2 regions of the Micromonospora sp. NPDC049900 genome follow, and region 2 is predicted to be linked to the other one. Evidence: riboswitches for the same ligand, from Rfam matches in the RefSeq annotation. Region 2 holds a riboswitch; the other holds the start of a gene.

Region 1 (3,545 bases), on a different contig from region 2:
CGTCGGCCCACCGGTATGCCAGGTCCACGTCGTGCGTGGCCAGCAGCAGCGTGGTGCCGGCCCGGTGCAGGGCGTCGAGCGTCCGCAGCAGCGCCTCCACCCCCGACGGGTCCAGCCCGGCGGTCGGCTCGTCGAGGATCAGCACCCGGGGTCGCAACGCCACCGCTCCGGCGATCGCCACCCGCTTGCGCTGCCCGTACGACAGCAGGTGGGTGGGACGGTCGGCGAGGTCGGTGATCTCCAACGCGGCCAGCGCCTCGGCACAGCGCTGCCGCACCCGCGCGTCGTCCAGACCGAGGTTGACCGGCCCGAACGAGACGTCCTGGAAGACGGTCGCAGCGAACAACTGGTCGTCGGGATCCTGGAGCACCAACTGCACCTGCTGGCGGACGTCGAGCAGCCCGGCCCGGGTCCGACGCAGCGGCACCCCGCCGACCAGCACCGTGCCCGAGTCGACGGCCGACGCGCCGACCATCAGCCGGAACAGGGTCGTCTTGCCGCCGCCGTTGGGCCCCAGCACGGCCATCCGCCGCCCGGCCGGCACCCGCAGGTCGACGTCGGTCAGCACCGGACGGTCCGCCTCGTACCCGAAGCTGACCCCGCGCAGCTCCAGCAGCGGCGGGTCACCGACCTCGCGCGGCTCCGACAGGGGCGGGTCGCCGCTCACCCGAACACCACCAGCAGCCGGGTGGACAGCACCACCGCCGCCAACAGCAGCACGGTGACCGCCAGGAACGCCACCGACGGTTGCCGCACCTCGGTGCGTACCGCCAACGAGCCGGTGTAACCGCGCAGCGCCAACCCCTCCTCCCACCGCCGGGCCAGCGAGAACGCCCGGACGAAGACCGCGCCGGCCTGCCCGGCCAGCGACCGGTAGGTGCTGGCCCAGGTCCGGTAGCCCAGCCGGGCCGCCTGGGCCTGCCGCACCGCGTGCACGCTCTCCAACAGCAGGAACAACATCCGGTAGATCAGCGCGGCCACCTCGGTGACGGCGCTGGGCACCCCGAGACGCTGGAGCCGGGGCAGCACGTCGGCAAGCGGCGTGGTGGCGGCGAACAGCAGCAGACAGAGCAACGCGGCGCAGGCTCGACCGGCGGTCGTGGCGGCCGTCGCCACCCCCTCCGGCGCCCACCGCACACGCGTCGGGCCGGAGACCGCCACCAGCATCGGCACCGAACCGGTCAGGATGAACAACAGCGGCGTCCGGGCCGCCCGGACCAGCAGGCGCGGCGGCAACGCCGCCGGCCCGAGCAGCGCCACCGTCGCGGTCAGGCCCACCACCAGGGCGCCCGGCCACGGCGGCAGGAGCAGCGCACAACCCAGCAGCCCCAGGGCCAACAGGGCCTTCTCCGCCGGGTGGCGGCACCGCCAGGGGCTGGCGTACGCCGCCACGTCCAACGCGAGCACTAGTCGGTGGTCTTCTCCCCGGTCGCGGACTGCTCGCCACGCAGCCGCTGCCGGGTCCGGGCGACCCCGAAGTAGTAGCCGAGGAAACCGGCCCCGAGGGCGGCCTGGAGCGCGAACAACGCCGACTCGATCTCACCCGACGGCGGCTCGTAGATCGAGCTGAACCACGGCTCGTAGTCGGGATGGTCGTTGACGATCGCCTCCTCGGCGAGGGCGTCGGCACCGGTGAACGGCTCATCGCCGCTGCCCAGCCCCAGCACCAGCGGCGCCACCGCCAACGCCACCACGGCGAGCAGCAACAACAGGTTGGTCCGGCCGAACGACTTCACGCCACCGCTCCCTCGGTCGTCGGGGCCGGACGGCGCAGTACGCCGAGCCGGCGGAGTTCCTGCGGACTCACCCGGACCAGCAACCGCACCACCAGGACGGTGAGCAGCCCCTCGCTGATCGCCAGCGGGATCTGGGTGACCGCGAAGATGGACCCGAACTTGGCAAGCGCGCCGACGAAGCCCGAATCCGGGTCGGGGAAGGCCAACGCGAGCTGCGCACTGGTCACGCAGTAGGTCGCCAGATCGGCCAGGGCGGCGGCGAAGAACACCGAGATGCCGAGGCCGCCACCGAGCCGGCGGACCAGCGCGTACACGCCGAAGGCCACCCAGGGGCCGACGATGGCCATCGAGAAGACGTTCGCGCCGAGCGTGCTCAACCCGCCGTGCGCCAGCAGGAGTGCCTGGAACAGCAGCACGATCGTGCCGAGCACACTCATCACCGGTGCCCGGAACAGGATCGCCCCGAGCCCCACACCGGTCGGATGGGAACAGGAGCCGGTCACCGAAGGGATCTTCAGCGCCGACAGGACGAAGGTGAACGCCCCGGCCGCGCCGAGCAACAGCTTCGCGTCGGGATTCGCGCGGACCTGCTGGACCAGGTTGCGTGCACCGTGGATGACGAACGGCGTCGAGACCGCGAACCATGCCGCCGCCTGCACCGGTGGTAGGTAGCCCTCAGCGATGTGCATGAGTCGACCTCCCCTTCCAACACCTCGTGGACGAGATCACACGTCGGGGTCGGTCTCCTGGCTCCCGGATCGTCGCGAACTCCGGCCTTCCCAGGTCCTCCACGGACCCAGTGGCGTACAAGTCGGAGTGAACTCCCCGGTCACAGTGGCGAGGGCCGCGCCGGTCTCACACCGGCTTCCCATTACCGCGACGGCGAGACGTTATCCGTTCCGCGCACCGGCGCACAAGACTCGTCGATACCCCGACGACCGTACTCGGGTGAAGAGTGCCGTTTGTCACGACGATTCCCGGGTAGACGCCAGATCCGTTGCGAGAAAGGGGCCGGCGGGTTGGACGAGAACGAGTTCATCGACTCGGTGGCGAACCGCACCGGCGCGTCGACGGAGCAGGCGACCGCCATCGCGCGCGCAACCCTGACCACGCTGGCCGAGCGGATCGACGGAGGCGAGGCCCGGGACCTGGCCGAGCAACTCCCGGAAGGGCTGCGGGCGTACACGTTCGCGCCCAGCGAGACCGCCGAACGCTTCGGGCTCGACGTGTTCGTCCAACGCGTCGGCGGCCGGGCCGACGTCGACCCCGACCTGGCCGAGGCCGGCATCCGGGCGGTCCTGGACACCATTCGAGGTGACGTCGCCCCCGCCGCATACGACGACGTCATCGCGAACCTGCCGGCCGAACTGTGGCAGGTGGCCAACCCGGCGCCGTCCTACGACGCGCAGCGCGACCGCGGCTAGCGGATCACCGGCCGGTCAGGTGGGGCGCCGGCTCCACGTACACCGGCAGGTGATCGCCGGCCTGCGCACAGAACAGGGCGACCTCGTACGCCATGTCCCCGACCTCCGCCGAACCGTCGATACCGACGGTGAGGATCGCCCCGTTGCCGGCGGTGGCGTGGAACAGGAACGCCCGCGACATCTGCACCACCACCTGATGCAGCTCGCCGTTGCCGCACAATCGTGCGGCGGCCAGACCCAACGCCTGAAGCCCACAGACCACACTGGACAGTTGCTCGGCGATCTCCTCGTCGATGCCCCGCGAGGCCCCCAGCATGATGCCGTCCGGGGAGAGCACCACCGCGAACTTGGCACCGGGCACCCGATCCACGATGTCGTCGAGCGC
Region 2 (3,545 bases):
CGTACCTCGCAGCCGGGCACCGGGTGTCCCAGGTCCATCAGCTCCACCGCGTGCGTACCCGGCCCGGTGGTAACCGCCCGGCCCTGGCTCAGCGCGGCCCGGTCCAGCACCAGCGGCGCGGCGACCTCCCCGGGCGGCGGGAAGGTCACCGCGAGGGTCGCCTCCGCCAGGCCGTACACCGGTCGCAGGGCGGCCGGGGCGAGCCCGGCCGGGCGTACGTGCGCCAGGAAGGCCCGCCACACCGTGGGGGAGATGGGTTCCGCACCCACCACCACGCACCGGACCCGGCTCAGGTCCAGCGTGGCGAGGAGGTCCGTCGGGACCCGGCGGACCGCCAGCGCCAGCGCGAAGTTCGCCGCCGACAACAGGGTCGCGCGGTGTCGGTGCGCGGCGGTGAACCACAGCGCCGGGCGCTTCGCGAACGCCAACGGGGGAACCCGGACCTGCGTGCACCCGATGGCGAGCGGGGTCAGATGCGTACCGATCAACCCCATGTCGTGGAAGTACGGCATCCAGGTGACCAGGACGTCGTCCGGCCCGGCGCCACTGGCCAGCCGGGACTGCTCCACATTGGCCAGCACGTTGGCGTGGGTCAACTCCACCCCGCGGGGCGTGCCCGTGCTGCCGGAGGAGAACTGGAGGAACGCCACGTCGGTGGGGTCGGCGGCGAACAGATCCTCCGGTGGGGCGCCGGTCCGCAGGTCGGCCAGCCGCAGCACCGGTCCGGCCAGCCCGTCGGCGACCGCCCCGGTGGTGTTGTCCACCACGGTCACCGCGTCGGCGAGCAGCTCGCGGACGGCCCGTACCCGGGCCGGTTCGGGCGGTAGCGGCACCGGGACCAGCCCGGCGGCGAGCGCACCCCAGAACAGTGGCTGGAAGTCGTCCCCGGCGTCGGCGACCAGGATCACCGGCGTGCCCGGGATCACTCCGGCCGCGCGGTAGCCACCCGCCACCCGCAGCGACTCGTCCCGCAACTGCCGGACGGTCACGGTGCGCTCGGTGCCGTCCTCGCGCACGTGCACGATCACCTGGTCGGGCGTCCGATCCGCGGCCCGGACGAGGATGTCGAGCAGTGCCCGTCGGTCGCCGGGTCCGGCCGCTGTCTGCACGCGACGATGCTAGTGGGCATGATCGAGTACCCGGCCGACGGTCGGCGGGATGCCCGACATCTGGCACGCGACACGCCCGGCACAGCATCTGGTGTTGCCATCTCCGCACCGCACCCATATATGGTGTGCCCCGTAGCTGGTTCGGCCGCCGCTCCACGACGGTCGAGGCAAGAGGGAACCCGGTGGGAATCCGGGACTGCCCCGCAGCGGTGAGTGGGAACGACCGCCGTCATCACGCACTGGACCCGCCAGGTCTGGGAAGCGACGGCCAGTAGGCGCGAGCACCAGGCCCACGAGTCCGAAGACCTGCCAGCGCGCCGCACGCGACGTGTGCGGCGGTCGAAGGCCGCGTGGGACGGCCGACGCCAGGAGCTGGTCAGTCACGGCAGCAGTGCCGTCGGATGACCGGCGGCGTCCTCCCGCGCGGACCCGACGATCTCGGGGACAGGCGTGAGGAGGGGGAACATGACGGTGACCCAGGAGCAGGCGGGGCCGGAGCAACGCCGGCACGTCATGCAGGTCCGCAAGCGGAACGGCGACACCGAGCCGGTGGACGTCAACAAGATCGTCAAGGCGGTGGAGCGGTGGGTCGCCGACCTGGACGAGATCGACCCGCTGCGGGTGGCCACCAAGACCATCAGCGGGCTGTACGACGGCGCGACCACGGCCGAGATGGACAAGCTGTCCATCCAGACCGCGGCCGAACTGATCGGTGAGGAGCCGCAGTACTCGAAGCTGGCGGCCCGGCTACTGGCCGCGTACGTGGACAAGGAGGTCCGTGGGCAACAGGTCGCCAGCTTCAGCCAGTCCATCCGGTACGCACACGGCCTGGGCCTGATCGGCGACGACACCGCCGCGTTCGTGGCCCGCAACGCGCGCAAGCTGGACGACGCCGTCGACCCGGCGGGGGACCTGCGCTTCGAGTACTTCGGGCTGCGCACGGTCGCCGACCGCTACCTGCTGCGGCACCCGCAGACCCGGCTCGTGGTGGAGACGCCGCAGTACTGGCTGTTGCGCGTCGCCTGCGGCCTGTCGCAGACGCCCGGCGAGGCGATCGGCTTCTACCGACTCATGTCCAGCCTGGCCTACCTGCCCAGCTCGCCGACGCTGTTCAACTCCGGCACCCGGCACACCCAGATGTCCTCGTGCTTCCTGGTCGACTCGCCGCGCGACGAACTCGACTCCATCTACGAGCGCTACCACCAGGTCGCGAAGTTGTCCAAGTTCTCCGGCGGCATCGGCATCTCCTGGTCCCGGGTACGCGGTCGGGGCGCCCTGATCCGGGGCACCAACGGCAGGTCGAACGGCATCGTGCCGTTCCTCAAGACGCTGGACGCCGGGGTGGCCGCGGTCAACCAGGGCGGCCGTCGCAAGGGCGCGGCCTGCGTCTACCTCGAACCGTGGCACCCGGACGTGGAGGAGTTCCTCGAACTGCGGGACAACACCGGCGAGGAGTCCCGGCGGACGCACAACCTGAACCTCGCCAACTGGATCCCGGACGAGTTCATGCGGCGCGTCGAGGCGGACGGCGACTGGTCGCTCGTCGACCCGTCGGACGCCCCCGAGCTGCCCGACCTGTTCGGCGAGGAGTTCGACGAGGCGTACCGGGCGGCCGAGAAGAAAGCGGTCAAGACCGTCAAGGCCCGCGACCTGTACGGCCGGATGATGCGGACGCTCGCGCAGACCGGCAACGGGTGGATGACGTTCAAGGACGCCTCGAACCGGCTGTCGAACCAGACCGGCACCCCGGGCAACACCATCCACCTGTCGAACCTCTGCACCGAGATCCTGGAGGTCAACGACGACGCCGAGACGGCGGTCTGCAACCTCGGCTCGGTCAACCTGGGCGCGCATGTCACCGCGGACGGTGTCGACTGGGAGCGGCTGCGCGCCACGGTGCGTACCGCCGTGGTCTTCCTGGACCGGGTGATCGACATCAACTACTACCCGGCCGAGCAGGCGGCGGCGTCGAACCCGCGCTGGCGCCCCGTCGGGCTCGGGCTGATGGGTTTGCAGGACGCGTTCTTCACGCTGCGCCTGCCGTTCGACTCGCCGGCCGCCCGGGAGCTGTCGACCCGGGTGCAGGAGGAGATCTTCCTGACCGCGTTGGAGACCTCCGCCGGGCTCGCCGAGCGGTTCGGCCCGCATCCCGCGTACGCCGAGACCCGCGCCGCCCGGGGTGAGCTGCATCCGGACCTGTGGGGCGCCGAGGTCGGCCAGCCCGAGCGGTGGACCGCGTTGCGCGAGACGGTCGGTCGGCACGGCCTGCGGAACTCGCTGCTGGTGGCGATCGCGCCGACCGCCACCATCGCCTCGATCGCCGGCTGCTACGAGTGCATCGAGCCGCAGGTGTCCAACCTGTTCAAGCGCGAGACGATGTCCGGCGAGTTCCTCCAGATCAACACCTACCTGGTCCGTGAGCTGAAGGCGCGGGGA

The links. Region 2 has a riboswitch for cobalamin ahead of ACIBMZ_RS22580 (ribonucleoside-diphosphate reductase subunit alpha). Riboswitches for the same ligand answer to the same signal wherever they lie in the genome.
Region 1: linked by a shared signal. The riboswitch ahead of ACIBMZ_RS15505 (energy-coupling factor ABC transporter permease) and the one ahead of ACIBMZ_RS22580 (ribonucleoside-diphosphate reductase subunit alpha) in region 2 are both predicted to bind cobalamin.

What each region holds. Positions count from the first base shown of each region.
Region 1 is NZ_JBITKM010000005.1:360,969-364,513, forward strand. It holds gene ACIBMZ_RS15490 (energy-coupling factor ABC transporter ATP-binding protein) at 1-667, opposite strand, end outside; gene cbiQ (cobalt ECF transporter T component CbiQ) at 664-1,407, opposite strand; gene ACIBMZ_RS15500 (energy-coupling factor ABC transporter substrate-binding protein) at 1,407-1,736, opposite strand; gene ACIBMZ_RS15505 (energy-coupling factor ABC transporter permease) at 1,733-2,425, opposite strand; cobalamin riboswitch at 2,455-2,630, opposite strand; gene ACIBMZ_RS15510 (DUF2267 domain-containing protein) at 2,756-3,160, shown strand; gene ACIBMZ_RS15515 (roadblock/LC7 domain-containing protein) at 3,165-3,545, opposite strand, start outside.
Region 2 is NZ_JBITKM010000011.1:118,667-122,211, forward strand. It holds gene ACIBMZ_RS22575 (amino acid adenylation domain-containing protein) at 1-1,109, opposite strand, end outside; cobalamin riboswitch at 1,230-1,438, shown strand; gene ACIBMZ_RS22580 (ribonucleoside-diphosphate reductase subunit alpha) at 1,575-3,545, shown strand, end outside.